DNA from 2 places in the Paenibacillus sp. FSL R7-0345 genome. Region 2 is predicted to be linked to the other one. Evidence: predicted binding sites of a transcription regulator. Region 2 holds the regulator's gene; the other holds the start of a gene.
What was found. The regulator CtsR, encoded in region 2, represses protease genes until heat stress. The targets are predictions, from matches to a motif close to ATGGTCAATAAAGGTCAAACA.
Positions count from the first base shown of each region.

Region 1 (9,964 bases), 780 kb from region 2:
CAATAATAGGTGTTCTGCTCATAATCTTGTATTGCCTCCTTCTGTGCCTCTTACTTGTCGTTCAGTGCTTCTACGCCAGGAAGTGCCTTACCTTCCATGAACTCCAGGGATGCGCCGCCGCCAGTGGAGATGTGATCCATTTGGTCAGCCAGGTGGAATTTTTCTGCTGCAGCTGCGGAATCACCGCCGCCGATCACAGTGTAGCCTTCAGTTGTTGCGCAAGCCTGCGCTACAGCCTTGGTTCCTTCAGCAAAGATATCGATTTCGAATACGCCCATAGGTCCGTTCCAAACAACCAGCTTGGAATCTTTGATGATATTGGCGTAGAGTTCACGGGTTTTAGGACCGATGTCCAGACCTTCCCAGTCAGCAGGAATGTCAGTTACATCTACAATTTTGGTGTTGGCATCTGCACCGAACTTGTCAGCGACAACAATGTCAACAGGAAGCAGGAAGTTTTTGCCCAGCTTTTTAGCTTTCTCAATGAATCCCAGTGCAACATCGATTTTATCGTTGTCTACCAGCGATTTACCGATTTCATAGCCTTGAGCTTTGGTGAATGTATAAGAAAGGCCGCCGCCGATCAGTACATTGTCAGCCAGGTTCAAGAGGTTGTCGATAACGTCAATTTTGTCCTTCACTTTGGATCCGCCAATGATGGCAGTGAAAGGACGCTCAGGGTTCGAGAGAGCTTTGCCCAGTACGGACAATTCCTTCTCCATCAGAAGACCGGATACAGCCGGCAGGAAGTGAGCGATACCTTCAGTAGAAGCATGGGCACGGTGAGCCGCGCCGAACGCGTCATTAACGAACAGGTCAGCCAGTTCAGCGAACTGCTTAGCCAGTTCAGGATCGTTCTTTTCTTCGCCCGGATAGAAACGGACATTCTCAAGCACGAGCACATCGCCGTCGTTCAGCTCAGCGATCTGCGCTTTAACAGCTTCGCCGATAGCTTCATCAGCTTTGGCTACCGGTTTGCCGAGCAGCTCGGACAAACGCTCTGCAGCAACGGTAAGACGCATAGAATCAACGAATTGGCCTTTTGGACGGCCCATGTGGCTCGCCAGAATGACCTTTGCACCGTTTTCGATCAGGTACTTAATCGTTGGAAGGGTTTCGCGGATACGGGTATCATCAGTGATCTTACCGTCTTCCACCGGAACGTTGAAATCGACGCGCACGAATACGCGTTTGCCTGCTACTTCTACATCACGGACGCTTTTTTTGTTCATGATTAGTCTTCCTCCACACCCAAATTTAGAAAGAGCGGAAACAAGGAACCTCTGTTTCCGCTCTATAGATGCTGCTTATGTTAAGCCGGTCTTACTTAGCCAGTTTTGCGAAGTGTTCCAAAGTGCGAACCAGCTGTGCAGTGTAGGACATTTCGTTGTCGTACCAAGCAACAGTTTTAACCAGTTGTTTGTCGCCAACAGTCAGGACTTTAGTTTGTGTTGCATCATACAGGGAACCGAAAGTCATACCCTTGATGTCGGAAGATACGATTTCATCTTCAGTGTAGCCGTAAGTTTCTGGGTCGGAAGCTTCCTTCATTGCTGCGTTGATTTCTTCAACAGTTACGTTCTTATCAAGTACAGTAACCAGCTCAGTCAGGGAACCTGTAGCAACAGGCACGCGTTGTGCTGCTCCGTCAAGTTTGCCTTTCAGTTCTGGGATTACCAGACCGATTGCTTTTGCAGCACCGGTAGTGTTAGGAATGATGTTCTCAGCAGCTGCGCGGGCACGTCTGAAGTCACCTTTAGCGTGAGGAGCATCAAGTGTATTCTGGTCGCCAGTGTAAGCGTGGATAGTAGTCATCAGGCCTTCAACGATTCCGAACTTGTCGTTCAGGACTTTTGCCATTGGAGCAAGGCAGTTAGTTGTGCAAGATGCGCCGGAGATAACTGTTTCGGAACCATCAAGGATGTCATGGTTAACGTTGTAAACAACAGTTTTCATGTCGCCAGTTGCTGGAGCAGAGATAACTACTTTTTTAGCTCCGCCTTTGAGGTGCTTTTCAGCAGCTTCTTTAGTTGTGAAGAAGCCTGTGCACTCCAGAACGATATCTACGCCGAGGTCGCCCCAAGGCAGTTCTTCTGGGTTACGGTTCGCAAGAACCTTAACTTCTTTACCGTTTACTTTGAAGAATCCGTCATGAACTTCAACGTCTCCCTGGAATTTACCTTGAGTTGTATCATATTTAAGCAAATGAGCAAGCATCTTAGCGTCAGTCAAGTCGTTGATTGCTACCACTTCGATACCTTCTACATTTTGAATACGGCGGAATGCAAGGCGTCCAATACGTCCAAAACCGTTAATACCAACTTTTACACTCATTGAATAGTTCCTCCTAGAGTTCGTTTTATTTATTCAAGACAAGCGGTGAAGCTCGTCAAGACAACAATGTTAAGTATAATGCAAAATAACTGCGCGCGCTCCCCATATCCTGGAATCTATAGCGCATGCTGCAACTCTGTGTCGATTTCTTTGCCGATTTCGACAGCAGCCGCCTCATCAATAACCAGAATATCCTCTTGCCCGAAGCGCAGCATTGCGTGGATTGCTTTGGCTTTGCGCTTGCCCCCGGCGATCCCGATAACAACTTCCGTGCGGATAATATCCTCTAAACGGAGTCCTATGGTACGCATAGTATGGACAACCTCGCCAGCCTCGTTAAAATAATAGCCGAACGATTCGGCAACCGCGCCTTCAGCCTGAATCTCCGAAACCGTAGTCTCATCCAGCTTGCGGCGGCGGGTCATTTCCAGGGCATCGCCGATCCCATGAACAATAATACGCGATCTGCGGATGATTTGTACAATTTCCCCGATGTTCGAGTCATGCCCCAGCGACTGGTAAGCTTCTTCGCTGAGCAGATCCGGCACATGCAGCAGACGGTAGTTAGCTCCGATCCGCTTAGCCATAGTTGAAGCAATCGTATTGGCCTGAATCTCCATGCTTTCTCCAAGTCCTCCGCGTGCAGGGACAACCCATGCATTCTTATAGGAGGCGGATAGCGGCAGGGTCAGCTGATCGGCCATATCAGCCAGTGTAGAGCCGCCTGTTACGGCAATGGTATCGTCGCCGCGCAGCACACCCAGAAAGGCTTTGGCGCCTGCACGTCCCAGCTCACGTTTGGTGAACGGGGATGATTCGCAATCACCGGGCACGATAATAACTTTACTAAGATCATACGTTGAGCGGATCTTCTCTTCCAGATCATCCAGGCCAAACAGGCTCTTGGCGATCGGCTCCAGCAGGTCAAGCGTTCTGCGACCGGCATCACTAATCCGCATGCCGACACTCTCGATCTCAATGAGCCCTTGCGATTTCAGAAGATCCGTCTCGGCACGCAGCACCCGCTCGGTCATATCCAGCGACGCGGCCAGCGTTCTGCGCCCGATAATATCGGACAGCATGATCTGATGTAGAATCGTATAACGTCTCTTAAGGGTTTCCATGAGATCCGGCAGAAGCTGCTTTTGGATTTCCAATAAATTGCGCATGCTTTCACTCCTGCAACTTCGTCTTTCTCTATTCCCTTGTTCGTGGTCTCAAAATGTCCCGGGTTAACTTTTTAAGTCCCACTCATATTCTAACCAAATATTACGCGGAGTGCAAGTCATCCGAGAGTATAATTCTCAACCGCTTTTCATCTTATACATTTTATACATCTGTCACAGGGTGTAAGAGAAGAACGGCCCTCCAGTTCAGCTGAAACAGCCGGCTTCTCTTATTAAACAAAAAACCTGAAAACGGGCCTTTTATAGAACAAAAAGTTATTTTAAGGACATCTTCAATGTCTGTTGCAATTTATGGATTCATGTATTATAATAAATTCTGTTGCGCCCGTGGTCCAATGGATATGACGTAGGCCTCCGAAGCCTGAGATCCAAGTTCGATTCTTGGCGGGCGCGCCATTAATTTCATGTTTGTACATAATTTAGCAGTTGTCCTACTGTTAATTAACCAAAGAGCCGCTTGTCGGCTCTTTTTTTTAAAACTAAGTTTGACTTTCTTTGACTTTTTGTTTGATTTTGTTTATCATGTGGTTAATACGGTAACAGTAAAAATGAACACATTCGAACAACCCATTCAAGGAGGTTTTACACGTGAGTTATATTCCTATGGTAGTAGAACAAAGCAACCGCGGCGAGCGCGCTTATGACATCTATTCCCGCCTGCTGAAGGACCGCATTATTTTCCTTGGAACGGATGTTAATGACGTGGTAGCCAATTCCATCATTGCCCAAATGCTGTTCCTGGCTGCCGAAGACCCGGATAAGGATATTCACCTGTACATCAACAGCCCGGGCGGTTCGATCACAGCCGGCATGGCTATCTTTGATACAATGCAGTACATCAAACCCGACGTATCCACTATTTGCGTAGGTATGGCCGCTTCCATGGGAGCTTTCCTGCTGAATGCCGGTGCCAAGGGCAAACGCTTCGCGCTGCCTAACAGCGAAATCATGATTCACCAGCCGCTCGGCGGAGCTCAGGGCCAGGCAACGGACATCGAAATCCGTGCCCGCCGCATCCTGAAGCTGCGCGACAAGCTGAACCGCATCCTCTCTGAGCGTACCGGCCAGCCGCTGGAACGCATTGAGAAGGATACAGACCGCGATTACTTCATGAGTGCTGCCGATGCAGCTGAATATGGTATCGTTGATAAAGTTATCGAGAAGACACTGCCAGCCGGCGTGTAAGCGGGATAACAGCAAAGAAGGCTGCGGGGACCATTATCGGTCCCCGCAGCCTTTTTTTGATGAAGCTGTATGATGAAGCTCTGATCCAGGCCATATTGCGGCTATTAGCCCAAGCGCCCGTACCCGAGGCCGTCCAGCTTATTGGCGATAACCCGGTAGCCCCTGCTGTTAGGATGAATATGATCAAGGAACAATAAGCCGCGTTCGTTGCCGGCAAATTCATTATAAATGGAAGCGAATCCGCAGACCCGGCTGCTGTAGCCGGACGTATACCGGTTAAACTGCCGGACCCATTCTGTAGCTTCATCTATCTGCGGGTAGGGATTGTATAATCCGACTATCCGGATGATGTAAGGCTTACTCACGCCTGCCTTAAGCTGTGTCAGCGTTCCCATGATATCACTGATATTCTGTTTACAGCCGCGCAGTGCCTTTTGCAGCAGCGGTGACAGATCACCGGGGCGGCTGCCGGCTGCCTTGGCAGCTTTGATCAGGTCGTTGCCGCCAATCGAGATTGTAATCAGATCCGCTTCCTGCACAGCCAGGCGAAAGTTATAGTCGCCCTTCAGCCGCTGCTCCAGTCCGTCCGTAGTCAGCCCGTTCACACCAAGGTTCGTCAGCCGGATAGGTGTCCGCAGGCGGGCCTCTGCCATTCTCCGGTAGACCGGCACAAACCCGTTTCCGGGCAGCGCGCCGAAGCCTGTCGTCAGGGAGTCCCCAAGTGCCGTGTACTGATAGCTCATCCTTATCTTCCTCCCTCCTGTTATGCGGTACATTCTACAGCTTATGAACAGGAGGGGCGCCCCGTAACGGCAGGACGTCCTTATATGCAGATGCGGATTTTTTAACGGCAAAGAGCCCCCCCGGCCCTCTGATCGGGGAAAGGAAGGGCTCTTTTGTTCTGCCCCTGGGGGCAGCGTGCGAATGTTTACTTGAATGCTGCAAACGGGCTGGTGCCGTCCGGCAGCAGTTCCTTAAAGGTAAAGTCAAACTGCGGGAATCCGGAAGCGTAAGCAGTGTATTCATACAGCTGGAAGAACACGACGAGCTTGCCTTCTTTTAAATAGAAATATTTCTCTGTGTTCAGTCCGGTAAATCCGCCGAGGTAGCCGCCCTCTGCCTTAATTCTCTTAGAGAGCTGTGCGTTCAGCTCTTTTTTATAATTCGGGTTGGCCTTCAGCAGATCACCGATCAGCAGGCGTTTGCCGTCCTTCAGTGAGAAGGTAAAAGCATTGCGGTAAGTCATCCCGTGCGCTCCGCCGGTATACCCGTATTGCTCTGTGACAAGGCTGAGGACACCGTCCTTATTGTACGTTACTACATATCCGCCCTGGAACTCATACGGACGGTCATCCTCTGGCCGGTTTGCAATCTGCTTTTCTGCATCTGCCGCATAACTGAGCACCTGCTGTTTAATCATATCATTGATCTTTTTCTGTGCATCCGCATTAACCAGCCCGCTCACCTGCGGGTAATCCAGCTTGATCGGAGCAACCTCCGACTCCTTAACAAAGCTTTCCGTGCTGATAGTAATGGCATTCTGCTTTTGTTTCATCACATTCAGACGGCCGGTGGATGCACTCCAGTCACCCTGGTAGCCGAGATAATCGGTCATCAGGTCAAACGGGATATACAGCCGGTTATTTATATTTTTCGCTTCATAATCCCCGAGAAAATAATTGTTTACAGAAATAGCTGTACTGTAATCCGAAACCATCAGCTTGGTCAGCGTATTGCCTTTGCCGATGGAATACGTCTTCTCCGCTTTATCATAGGTTACAGGCATTTTCAGTGTATCGCGCAGGAAGCTGACCGGCACCCACACTTTGCCTCCGCTGTAAATCCCGGTCTGCTGTGTAACGCTGCCGTTCCATTTCAGTACCACTGAGGACTGGGCAGCTTGAGCCTGTGCTGCAGCCGGTGCCGCTTGAGCCGCTTCTGCGGACAGCACTCCCCCTCCAAGCAGCAGACTTGCTGCTAATACCCCTGTTCCCCATTTGCGCAATTGTTCCTTAAGTATAATATTCATGTCGATTTCCCCTTCCGCAGGTACGATGATTGACTTGATGTTCCCTTAAGACCCGGAAAGCCTGGCTGTCCCGGCCCACTCTTCTTATTATAGAGAGTACAGCTGCCGCGGTTGTTACAAATTTCCTTACAGTTTCTTAAGCATTTACGTCGATTTTAAAAGGTCTTGTTACCTTTCCTTAAACAAAATGAGAGCTTTTCTACCTTCCGGCCCTTTTCCCGGCTGAAAAAAAGAGCCCCGCCTCACCGCATTGCGGCAGAAGCAGAGCCTGTATCTGTTCCATTTCCTATTTCAGTTCATATACCACGCTAAGCTGGGTGGAAACCTTCACTTCGCCCGGTTCTACAGAAGTGCCACCAGCTGTATCCGCTGCCGCTTTACTCATAGCCGCATTTTCCATGTAATAAACAGGGTTATTCCCGTTGTCGTTCTGGGTTACTGTAACCACCTGGCCCAGACTGCGCTTGGCTGCTTTAGCGATAGCAGCAGCTTTTACATCAGCGTTAGCCATAGCTTTCTCGATAACCTGTGCTTCAAAAGCGGACGGATCCTCAATCGCAAACTGTGCGCTGCCGATATTGTTTGCACCTGCTGCTGAAGCGGCATCGAGCAGAGCGCCAACCTTGGTCAGATCACGGTAAGCTACCTGCAGTGTGTGCTGTGCGATATAGCCTTTTACCTGCTGCCCGTCTTTTTCTGTGTAAGCATAGTTAGGCTGTACACTGAACTGTGTGCTCTGGATATCCTTATCGGAAATTCCCCATGTAGTCTTGAGCAGCGCTGTTATTTTAGCAATTTTGGCGCCGTTGTCCTTTTGCGCTTCTTGGGCTGTGCCTGCCGTTGTGTTTACACCGATCGACAAGTAGACGATATCCGGCTTGATTGAGAGCTCGCCTTTGCCGGTCACGCTAACAATATTGCGGGTAATTTCTTCAGCAGCGTAAGCCTTTTCCGGTCCCTTAAACACACTGCTCAACCCCATTCCTCCAACAATTAGACTTCCTGCCAGCAGTACCGTTCCAATTGATTTACCCAGCTTCTTCATTTTAACTTCCCCTTTCATATTCTTGTTTTGTTTGGTACCCTCTAGACGGGCCTCATTGGTAAAAGTTGCATCAGGTTCTCGGTTTTGAAGAACATTTTTGAAGAAATGAAAAAAAGCCCCGAAGGGGCTCTTTGTAACTTCATCTTAAGTTAGGCCGGAACCACTTATTGGTTCTCCAGCTCTTCCTTGCTTACAAGACTTGTCAAAGCGGTTACAGCCTGATCCGCATCCGCGCCATCCGCGCTGATATAAATCTCCGTGCCGGAACTGATCGCCAGGCTCATAATGCCCATGATGCTTTTGGCGTTAACTTTTTTATCGTCTTTTTCCACGAAAATCTCCGACGAAAACTTGTTGGCTTCCTGCACGAACAATGCTGCCGGCCGAGCATGGAGCCCCGTCTTCAACCGTACAACTACCGGGTGCTTTGTCATGAAACGCTTACCCCCTATTTGAGATCTGCCCAAAAATTTCACATTAATTTTATAATATTATATCATTATAACCTCATCCACACTAGAAAAAAAATAATTAGCCGCCGCGGACCTTCTCCGCCAGCTCATCAATTTTGCGCAAACGGTGGTTTACTCCTGATTTACTGACGTTCCCCTTCAGCATCTCACCGACTTCCTTCAGGTTGATATCCGGGTGTGCCAGCCTGATTTCTGCGACCTCGCGCAGCTTATCCGGAAGGCTCTCCAGCCCCATTTCACGCTGCAGCAGCTTTATGTTCTCAATCTGCCGCACCGCCGCGCCGATCGTTTTGTTCAGGTTAGCCGTTTCACAGTTGACGATGCGGTTCACGGAGTTGCGCATGTCGCGCATAATCCGCACATCCTCGAATTTAAACAGCGCCTGATGCGCACCGATTAGGCTCAGGAACTCGATGATCTTCTCGCCTTCCTTAATGTATAGGATAAAGCCTTTTTTGCGCTCTATGCAACGGGCGTTCAGGTGAAATTCACCAGCCAGCTCCACCAGCGCTTTGCAGTGCTCTTCATACATGGAAGCGATTTCCAAATGATAGGACGAGCCTTCAGGGTTATTTACCGATCCGCCGGCCATAAAGGCTCCGCGGAGATAAGCCCGCTTACAGCAATTTTTCCCGACCATTTCCTCGTCTATTCCATCATTAAAGATGAAGCCCTCGGATACAATCCGCAGGTCCTTCAGGATCTCCTGTACCCGGCTGGGGATACGGACAATATAGACGTTATTTTTCTTCAAACGCATTTTTTTACGCACGAGCAGCTCGATATGGACCTGGTAATATTTCTTAAGCAAAGAATATACCCGCCTTGCAATCGCGGCGTTCTCCGTCGAGATGTCTAAGACCACCTTTTTGCTCGAAAGCTGCACGGATCCGTTCATCCGGATCAGCGCTGACATCTCCGCCTTCTCACAGCAGGGCTGGCTCTCCACCATCGTCAGCTCTTTTTTGGTAAGGGCCGCAAAAGACAAGGGGCTCACCTCTTTCATGTTCATTGAAGCTTGTTTATCTGGAAATCCAATCTTTGACCAGCTGGTAAATATGGTGGCTGAGCTTATCTGTATCATGCCTCAGATAGGTCTTAAACAACACCAGTTTATCCGCAATTACTTTGTACCCGTTGCCGTCAAGCACATCCAGGTCAAGCAGCACAGGGCGTGCGCCCTTCTCGGCATATTTGACCTGTACCTGCTCCGGAATCTCCCCGTCGTTGACAATGACATAATCAAACAAATGCAGGCCGATATGATCGTATACAGCTTGAAGATGATCGCTGACGGTATAGTTGTCCGTTTCGCCCGGCTGGGTCATGACATTGCAGACGAAGATTTTGATCGCATCCGATTCTACAACGGCCTCAGCCAGCTTGGGAACCAGCAGGTTGGGCAGGATGCTGGTGTACAGGCTGCCGGGTCCGCACAGAATGGCATCCGCGTTCCGGATTGCCTCAAGCGCCTCCGGCAGCGGTTCCACATCAGCCGGCTCCAAAAACACCCGTTTGATCCGGCCGCCTGCCTCGGGTATTTTGGACTCGCCTGTCACAATGGTGCCGTCCGCCATCTCGGCATGCAGCACTACCGCTTCTCCTGCAGCAGGCAATACCCGCCCGCGGACAGCAAACAACCGGCTCAGCTCACGTACAGCAGTGACGAAGTCACCTGAAATGTCGGTCAGCGCTGCAAGGATAAGATTGC
Region 1 is NZ_CP152002.1:170,244-180,207, reverse strand. It holds gene tpiA (triose-phosphate isomerase) at 1-22, opposite strand, end outside; gene NST84_RS00900 (phosphoglycerate kinase) at 51-1,232, opposite strand; gene gap (type I glyceraldehyde-3-phosphate dehydrogenase) at 1,324-2,334, opposite strand; gene NST84_RS00890 (sugar-binding domain-containing protein) at 2,451-3,503, opposite strand; tRNA gene NST84_RS00885 (tRNA-Arg) at 3,843-3,917, shown strand; gene clpP (ATP-dependent Clp endopeptidase proteolytic subunit ClpP) at 4,110-4,706, shown strand; gene NST84_RS00875 (GDSL-type esterase/lipase family protein) at 4,811-5,449, opposite strand; gene NST84_RS00870 (DUF4163 domain-containing protein) at 5,635-6,735, opposite strand; gene NST84_RS00865 (SIMPL domain-containing protein) at 7,022-7,780, opposite strand; gene NST84_RS00860 (HPr family phosphocarrier protein) at 7,945-8,214, opposite strand; gene whiA (DNA-binding protein WhiA) at 8,312-9,241, opposite strand; gene NST84_RS00850 (YvcK family protein) at 9,276-9,964, opposite strand, start outside.
Region 1: the regulator CtsR is predicted to act here: its motif matches at 4,004-4,024, upstream of clpP (ATP-dependent Clp endopeptidase proteolytic subunit ClpP).

Region 2 (9,964 bases):
TCTTTTTCCACATAACCCTACGCACCTCCTTTTATTCATCCTGAAATGATTTATACCTCTCCAGTATGTTCCAATTATCAGGATGGTAATCGCAGCTACGCTTATTTTCTGCAGAAAAAAGTTACCGGTTATGTAAAGGTTGTCAGGAACTCCTATTCCCGTTGAAAACAGGGGGGTACTGGCATATAATGAACTCAATCTAGAACCCAGGGGTGAATGGAAAATGAGCGCACCAAGTTTACAGGCCTTTCAGGATCAAGTCTCCGAACTGCTGCTCCGTCACCGTAGTCTGCTGGATGTCATGTCCAAAAACGGTCAGAGCAGTGCATCCGTCAACCGCGCTGTCGTCAAAGCTATAACCGAATGCGGTTGCATCCAGCTGCATGCCACTAAGCAGGTATTCGAGCCGGCGCTTGGACTCGAGCACGCCAAGGAGCTGGCAGGCACTCATCTGGAGGGTGAGCTGTGTGAGAACTGCCGGGAGGTCGTAGCTTCTGAACTGGGGCGTGAGCTGTTCTATATGTCAGCGCTCTGCAATCTGCTTAACATTAATATGGACGAGGTGGTCGCCAAGGAATCGCAGAAATGCGCCACACTCGGACTGTTTAATCTCTCCTAAGTTACGTCCCTTTTACACCCTAATAACAGCAAAGGCTTTGCCATTCACTGCAATCAGTGAGGGCAAAGCCTTTTTGGGTGGCATATAAGAAAATAAGTCCGGTTAACCGTTCTTTGATTGATATACCTTGTCTTCGGAACGTCTTCTGCGGCGGTGCCGGCGGCGTGCTGTCAGGCGGTCAATGTTCTGCTTGAAGCCGTACAGCGCGTACAGCGCCAGGAGCGCAAAGATCATCTTGGCAATCTGCTCCGGGAATACAACGGCTACAGCAACAGCCACCACAATGACTACCGGTGCGATGAGCACAGCCTTTTTGGGCAGCCCGACCTTCTTGAAGTTAGGATATTTGACTGTACTGACCATCAGATAAGATAAGAGCAATGTAGCCACAATCATGAATGGAGCGGAAACATCTTTATGAAAAAGAGCCAGTGTGGCCAGTACGCCACCCGCTGCAGGAATCGGCAATCCCACGAAATATCCGGGAATTCCCGGACGGACATTAAAGCGTGCCAGACGCAGCGCCCCGAACACTGGGAAAATCGCTGTTACCGTCCAGCCCAGTGCAGAGTTCAAATCCTGCAAACTGGTAACATACATAATTAAGGCGGGGGCTACCCCAAAGGAGACCACATCGGATAAAGAATCCAGCTCCTTGCCAAATTCACTTTCACATTTAAGTGCACGCGCGACCCGGCCGTCCAGTCCGTCTAAAAGCATAGCAATAATCACCATGATAGCGGCCATGCTGAGCTTGCCGTCTAACGCCATCATGATACCAAACATTCCAAGCATCAGATTACCGATGGTAAAAAGATTTGGAATTGATTTTTGTATCATTTCTTCACCTCTGTCTGCTAACTTTAAACCCTAAAACCTTAAGGCCATCAATATTACGTGATTGTATGTTATTTACATTTGCCTGTCAATAAGAACTTGCTTCTGCAGCCGCTTGAGTCCGTCCTGAATATTGCGTGCCCGCATCTCGCCGATCCCGTCCACTTCATCCAGCTCAGCTATGCTTGCCGTCATCAGATTAGGCAGCATTTCAAAGCGCTCCACCAGATTGTGAATGATGACATTCGGCAGCCGCGGAATCTTGTTCAGCAGGCGGTAGCCGCGCGGCGTCACCGCTTCTTCCGAGGCGATTGCCGTCGAAGAATATCCCAGAAGGCGGGCGATATGATTGTCATCCATCAGCTCGTCATCACTGCTGCGCTTAAGCCCGGCGATGATCTCACGGATTTTGTCCTCCTGCTCTTCTCTTGCATAGTCTCTGTATAAGAGCCAGGCTTCTTCCTCAGTATTTCCCACCAGTTCTTCCATCTGCATGCTGATCAGCCGGCCTTCGTTGCCCAGTTCATTGATGTAGCGTTTAATTTCCATCTTAATCCGCAGTACCATCTCAACCCGCTGAATGACTCCGACAACCTCCGGAACGGTAACAATGCCCTCATATTCGGATGCGGAGAGATTGGTCAGCCCCTGGGTAAGCACTGCCTTATACTTTTCAAGCGTCTGGATCGCCTGATTTGCCTTGGCCAGAATGGCTCCGATTTCTTTAAGTGCATAACGGATGGAGCCCTGGTACAAGGTGATGATATTGCGCCGCTGCGAGATGGAGACGACCAGCTTGCCGGTCTGTTTGGCAACACGCTCCGCCGTACGGTGGCGGATTCCCGTTTCGATCGAAGAGATGGACGAATCGGGAATAAGCTGGGTGTTGGCATACAGAATCCGTTTGAGATCCTCGCTCAATATAATGGCGCCGTCCATTTTTGCCAGCTCATACAGGTAGTTGGGTGAGAAATCACAATTGATGGAAAAGCCCCCGTCCACTACCTCCATCACTTCCGGACTGTATCCGACTACGATGAGTGCACCCGTCTTGGCCCGGAGCACATTCTCCAGACCTTCACGGAAGGGTGTGCCCGGCGCTGCCATCCTTAGCAGATCATTCATATTCTCTAATTGAGTATATTCTTTCATCTTCCTATTATCCCCCTAATCTAACGCGACCTTTAATGCATCTGCTACGGTGCTGACGCCGATAATCTGGATATCCTGCGGATGCTTCCAGCCTTTCATGCTCTTCTCAGGCATGATTACCCTCCGGAATCCCAGCTTAGCCGCCTCTTTAACCCGCGTTTCGGCGCGTGAGACGCCTCTGACTTCACCAGTAAGCCCGACTTCGCCAAAGAAGACATCATAGGGTTTCGTGGATATATCACGGAAGCTCGAGGCAATGCTGACTGCTACCGCAAGGTCAATGGCCGGCTCATCCAGCTTTACACCTCCGGCCACATTGAGGTAAGCATCCTGATTCTGCAGAAACATGCCCATCCGCTTCTCGAGTACTGCAATAATAAGCGCCATGCGCTGGTGATCCATCCCGGTACACATCCGCCGCGGCGAAGGGAAATGGGTGGCGGCAACCAGCGCCTGCAGCTCAACGAGTACGGGTCTGGTCCCTTCCATGCTGGCCACAACGGCAGAGCCGGCTACACCCAGCGGACGTTCCGACAGGAACAGCTCCGAGGGATTCTCCACTTCCGTAAGGCCGATTTCGCCCATTTCAAAAATTCCGATCTCATTGGTTGAACCAAAACGGTTTTTTACTGCGCGCAGCAGCCGGTAAGTATGGTGGCGTTCCCCCTCGAAATACAATACACAATCCACCATATGCTCAAGCATCCGCGGACCGGCAATGGCGCCCTCCTTGGTAACATGGCCGACCAGCACTGTCGCAATTCCGCGGATTTTGGCAATGCGCATAAACCGTGTCGTACATTCCCGGACCTGCGTCACACTGCCGGGCGCACTGGTTACCTCAGGCATAAATACCGTCTGAATGGAGTCAATGACGAGGAACTGCGGCTGGATCTGCTCAATCGCCTCTTCGATACTCTCCATATTGGTTTCACACAGCACGTACAGCTCTGCTGACAACGCCCCGAGGCGGTCGGCCCGCAGCTTGGTCTGGCGTACCGATTCTTCCCCGGAAATATAGAGCACGCGAAGCCCCTGGGTAGTCAAGGCATGCGAGGTCTGCAGCAGGAGGGTCGACTTACCGATGCCGGGATCTCCCCCCACAAGCACCAGGGAACCTGGCACGATGCCCCCGCCAAGCACACGGTTTAGCTCGCCGATGCCTGTCAGGATGCGCGGTTCTTTGTCACTTTCTATATTTATGATCGATTGCGCCTTTTCTTTACTCTGAAAAATAGGTGCATTCATTCCTTGTGTTTTGACTACGCTTTCCGTTTCTTCTACCATGGTGTTCCATGCCTGGCAGCCCGGGCATTTACCAAACCATTTTGGCGATTCGTAGCCGCAGTCGGTACAGAAAAATTTTGTTTTTGCTTTTGCCATGTGATCTCCTTACGGTACAAAGTTGCTTAAATTGCATATAATTTGCCCTTACTCAAAGTTTACCATTTCTGCAACCCGAACGGAAGGTTACTTAGGTTCTAGTTTTGAGGTGTCCTCTATAACCTGCCTGATTTAGTGCCTCTTTAGTCACTTTCGCGTCGTCAAACAACCGTCTAACTTAGAAAAAGCCGCCGCTCCTCTATACGGAGGAACGGCGGCTTTGTTTCACAAGTACTTATTTGTTGTCAGTTTCGGCTTCCTTTTCCAGTGAAGCTGCAGGAGCATCCACAGTGGTCACCACAAGTTCACCATTCACTTCATCAATCTTAAGGGAGTCGCCCTTCTTGATGTTGCCTTTCAGCAGCTCTTCGGAAAGACGGTCTTCAATATGCTTTTGAATGGCGCGGCGCAGCGGACGGGCACCAAATGCCGGATCATATCCTTCTTTGGCCAGGAAGGCTTTACCGCCATCCGTAAGCTCGAAGTCCACATCGTATTCACGCAGCCGCTTGCGCAGCTCATCGGACATGAGCGTAACGATTTCGGCGATATGCTTCTCTTCCAGCGAGTGGAAGACAATGATTTCGTCGATCCGGTTCAGGAACTCAGGACGGAAGCTCTTCTTCAGCTCTTCCATTACTTTGCCCTTCATGTTGCTGTAATCCGCTCCGGCATCCTGTACTGCAGTGAAGCCAAGGGTCGAGTTTCTCTTGATCGCCTGTGCCCCGACGTTAGAAGTCAGGATAATCAGGGTGTTGCGGAAATCAACTACACGGCCTTTGGAATCGGTCAGACGGCCGTCTTCCAGCACCTGCAGCAGAATGTTAAACACTTCAGGGTGAGCTTTTTCGATCTCATCCAGCAAGACTACAGAATATGGCTTGCGGCGTACCTTCTCGGTCAGCTGTCCGCCTTCTTCGTATCCGACATATCCCGGAGGTGCCCCTACTAGACGTGATGTGGAGTGTTTCTCCATGTATTCCGACATGTCGATACGGATTACCGCATTTTCGTCACCGAACATCGCTTCGGCAAGTGCACGCGCCAGCTCGGTTTTACCTACCCCGGTTGGTCCGAGGAAGATGAAGGAGCCCATTGGACGCTTAGGATCTTTTAGACCCGCACGTGCCCGGCGCAGCGCCCGGCTGACCGCCTTCACGGCTTCATCCTGGCCGATTACCCGTTCATGCAGCAGAGCTTCCATGTTGAGCAGACGGTCGGTCTCCTCTTCCTTCAGCTTGCTTACAGGAATACCGGTCCAGCTGGCTACTACCTGGGCGATATCCTCAGGAGTAACCTGGGAATCGGTACGCCCCTGCTTCTCTTTCCACTGGTTCTTGGTTGTATCAAGCTCCTCGCGGATCTTCTGCTCGGTATCCCGCAGTGCAGCAGCTTTTTCAAATTCCTGGCTCTGAACGGCAGAATCCTTCTCCTTGCGGATATCATCCAGGCGCATTTCCAGTTCCTTCAGATTCGGCGGAATGGTGTAAGAGTTAAGTCTTACCTTGGAACCCGCTTCGTCAATCAGGTCAATCGCTTTGTCCGGCAGGAAGCGGTCAGGAATGTAGCGGTCAGAGAGCTTCACAGCCTCCACGATGGCCTCATCGGTGATCTTTACCCGGTGATGGGCTTCATAACGGTCACGCAGTCCGTAAAGGATCTGTACAGCTTCCTCCGGAGAAGGCTGATCCACCGTGATCGGCTGGAAGCGGCGTTCCAGGGCTGCGTCCTTTTCAATATATTTGCGGTATTCGTCAAGGGTAGTTGCACCAATGCACTGCAGCTCCCCGCGGGCCAGAGCCGGCTTGAGGATGTTGGAAGCGTCAATTGCGCCTTCCGCACCGCCAGCTCCGATCAGCGTGTGCAGCTCATCGATAAAGAGTACGATATTACCGGCCTGACGAATTTCGTCCATAATTTTTTTGAGCCGGTCTTCGAATTCACCGCGGTATTTGGTTCCGGCAACAACTGAACCCATATCCAGGGTCATAACGCGTTTGTCACGCAGTGTTTCCGGAATTTCATTATTGATGATTTTTTGTGCAAGGCCTTCAGCGATAGCTGTTTTACCAACCCCTGGCTCACCGATCAGCACCGGATTGTTTTTGGTCCGGCGGCTCAGCACCTGAATTACGCGTTCGATTTCTTTGCTGCGGCCGATAACCGGGTCAAGGTTGCCGTCCTTCGCATAAGCAGTCAAGTCACGGGCCAGGCCGTCCAGCGTCGGTGTGCTGACATTGGCAGGCGTTCCGCTGTGGCTTGAAGTAGCCTCACTGCTGCCCAGAAGCTGCAGTACCTGCTGACGGGCTTTGTTCAGGCTGATTCCCAGGTTGTTAAGTACACGGGCTGCGACACCCTCGCCCTCACGGATCAGTCCGAGCAGGATATGCTCTGTGCCGACGTAAGTATGACCAAGCTTGCGTGCTTCGTCCATCGACAGCTCAATTACTTTCTTTGCACGTGGAGTATATGCGATGTTGGTAGGCTGTTCCTGTCCTCTGCCGATCAGCGTTTCCACTTCGTCCTGAATTTTTTCCAGACCCAGACCCAGTCCAATCAGTGCCTTAGCGGCAATGCCGTCTCCCTCACGAATCAGTCCGAGCAAAATATGTTCTGTACCAATGTTGTTATGTCCCAGCCGTACAGCTTCTTCCTGCGCCAGCGCCAGCACTTTTTGTGCGCGTTCCGTAAATCTTCCAAACATCATATCTCCTGCACCTCCACGGATAATAAGTATCTATAAATTAATGTTGTAATCCCAGTGTTTCCCGGAGCAGCTTTGCCCGGTACATATCGCGTTCGGTGGCCGACAGCTCGTCGCCGAACATTTTTTGCAGGAACCCCGGCTGTGTCTTGACATTCAGCTCATTCAGCACGGAGATTGAGGGACCTTCCAGAATGCCCAGATCCACTCCCAGCCGCAGGTCGGAGAGACGCTGTGCCGATTCCTTGAGCTCCATAACAGCAGCGTATGCCAGAATACCGTAAGACCGTTTAATGCGGTCGGTAATCCGCAGTGCCGAATCAGTCAGCAGCCGCTCGCGGGCATTGCGTTCATGCTCAATAATCTGTGTAACTACACTATGGAGGTTCTCGATAATTTCACTTTCGGTCTGCCCCAGTGTAATCTGGTTAGAAATTTGAAAGATGTTCCCTACTGCTTCGCTGCCTTCACCGTAAATCCCTCTAACAGTCAGGCCCACCTGATTCACTGCGGATAAAATCCGGTTGATCTGATGAGTCATCACCAGCGCCGGCAGATGCAGCATCACCGAAGCGCGGAGGCCGGTCCCTACATTCGTAGGACAACTTGTCAGATAGCCCCTTCTGTCATCGAAGGCATAATTGACGGAGGATTCAAAAATATCATCAATCGCCGTTGCCCGCTCCCAGGCTTCTTTGACCTGCAGGCCGGGAAACAAACACTGAATCCGGAGATGATCCTCCTCATTGATCATAATACTGACTGACTCATCCTCGTTCAGGATAACTGCCCCGCCCCGGGAATCATTAGCCAGATTAGGACTGATCAGATGCTTCTCTACAAGTACCTTTTTGTCCAGCTCGGTGAGGTCATCCAATCTGAGCAGTTCAAAGGTGCCGAAGCCTTCAGCGGCTTCTCCCTGAAATACTGGGGCAAGCTGCTCCAGTGCTTCCTCCGCCTGCTCGGCCGAGGCCAGCAGCGGAAAGGGCAAATGCTCCAGATTGCGGGCGATACGCATACGGCTGCTGATCACAATTTCAGAGTGACTGCCGCCGCAGCGCATCCAGTTGCTAAGTGCTTGTTCAGTAAACCGGAGATTTGACATGCCGTATCCCCCCTATATATGAAAGACTTTACTCTTGTGCCATTTCTTTTTCAAGTTTGCGGATTTTGTCCCTCAGCTCAGCTGCAGTTTCGAACTCTTCCTGGATGATGCTCTCCTGCAGCTCATGCTTCAATTCGTTAATCTGGCGCTTGCACATAATCTGTGCACCGGCGCGTTTGGGCAGCTTGCCGACATGAGCGGTACTGCCGTGTACTCTTCTGAAGAGCGGGTCCAGCGTGCTATCAAAATATTTATAACAGGAGCTGCAGCCGAACCGTCCAAGCTTGCTGAATTGGGAATAGGTCATGCCGCAGTTCTCGCAGTGCAGACCCTGTACATTCTTGGTCGCCGCTGTCTTCTCCTTGCCTGCCCCTTCAAGGTCCAGCAAGCCGGATAACAGGCTGTGGATCGAGAAGCCGCCGGCGGTTCCGGGGATCATCTCGCCTTTTTCACGGGCACAGCTTTCACAAATATGAAATTCCGTCTTCTCTCCACTCACAATCTTGGTGAAATGCAGAGTTGCCGGTTTGACGCCGCATTCCTGACACAGCATAGCGGAGTCCCTCCCTTATGATGACCATTATTTGCCCAACAAAGAGATTAGCATCGCCTTCATAATCTTGGCACGAATCTCATCCCGGTACGGCAGATTAACCGTCAGGCATTCCCGGGAAACAGCGGCGCGCATAAGACACGCTTCACGTTTGCTTAGAAAACGGGCCTCCTCAAGCTGATAAATCAGCCCTTCGGCGGAATTCTGATCAATATCATTTCCTATTGTAGATTTGAGATGAGCGTACAGCGCCACATTCTGGGGCAGTTCAAAACGCTGAATCCGGATATAACCGCCGCCGCCGCGCTTGCTCTCCACCACATAGCCCTTCTCTAAAGTAAAACGTGTACTGATGACATAATTAATCTGTGACGGCACGCATGAGAACTGGTCCGCCAGGTCATTGCGCTGGATTTCCACCGTACCTTCGGGACTTTCATGCAAAATATTCTTCAGATATTGTTCGATAATATCAGAGATATTACGCATCACTCATCCTCCAGTGCTTATTGCCTATTGTGTACGTCTTGGTATGAATCCGCCCGGAGTAACCTCTAAAGAACTTAACCCAAGAGAGAAGACACGAATCCCGGGTCAGCAGCCGCTTAGACAGCAGCGAGGGTTCTCAAAGGTCTGCTTACTAAATCCGGATGATTCAGTGTTACAGATAACTAAAAAGCTCAAATAACAGAAAGGCTTCAGTACATTCGTTGACTTTGACTTTCTTTGACTTTTTTAATATTATAACATATTTTCACTGAATTCCAAGGGGTTACTCTTATTTTTTACTTAAGGCGGTCAATGTATTCGGGATATTCTCACGCTTCGGGATTTTTTTATATGTAAAAATGAAGCCCTCCCGGCTGCAGAACAGCGGCAGAGCTTCGGCATTGTCAGAAAAAATCAAACAGAGCGGTCTCAGCAAACGGTGTAATCTCTTCCAGCCATTGCAGCGCTTCTGAGCCGCCGGATAAGCTCCCGTATCTGGCCAGTTCCTGCGGACGCTTATATCCCATCAGCAGAACCGTCAGTATGCCGATACTGCAGCTAAGATCATTCTCTCCGTCTGCCACATTTGAGCGGATCAGCGAAGCTGTTCCTTTTGTATCCACACTCCATACCCAGCTTCCGCCATTCCATGGAGCGTGCTCATCTTTAATGTACAATGTGAATTTCCGGGATTTGGCCGGCTTATTGTATTTAAATGATTCGATGAATACCTTAGCATTAACAATGCGCGCCATAAAATAAGGATAATTCTCCTGGGGAATCCTCGGATCCGGCAGCAGGAATGGCAATCTATCATCAGCCGGCACCCTGTTTAAAGAAGCACCCGTAACCATCGAGTCGTGATTGGCCAAGAATGTCCAGAGACCGCGGCGTGCTTTTTCATTTAAAAAGATGAACTCGTCAATAACTAGCTCCCTGTTCTCCAGCTTGTAAAGCACATACCCTTCCGGTTCTCCCGCTTCCGAGCTAAATACTGCATGATGTGTACCTTGACGCAGTACTGTTTCCTCCCACCATTCCTTGCTCCGCTTCAAGGTTCCGTTATAACGGGCGGCAAACCGGCTGTAGAGCAGATCCAGCATTTCAACGTCTGCAGCATCG
Region 2 is NZ_CP152002.1:6,369,504-6,379,467, forward strand. It holds gene NST84_RS27700 (PIN/TRAM domain-containing protein) at 1-13, opposite strand, end outside; gene NST84_RS27705 (DUF1573 domain-containing protein) at 224-619, shown strand; gene pssA (CDP-diacylglycerol--serine O-phosphatidyltransferase) at 722-1,459, opposite strand; gene disA (DNA integrity scanning diadenylate cyclase DisA) at 1,532-2,608, opposite strand; gene radA (DNA repair protein RadA) at 2,624-3,991, opposite strand; gene clpC (ATP-dependent protease ATP-binding subunit ClpC) at 4,227-6,698, opposite strand; gene NST84_RS27730 (protein arginine kinase) at 6,736-7,800, opposite strand; gene NST84_RS27735 (UvrB/UvrC motif-containing protein) at 7,829-8,353, opposite strand; gene NST84_RS27740 (CtsR family transcriptional regulator) at 8,381-8,842, opposite strand; gene NST84_RS27745 (GNAT family N-acetyltransferase) at 9,247-9,964, opposite strand, start outside.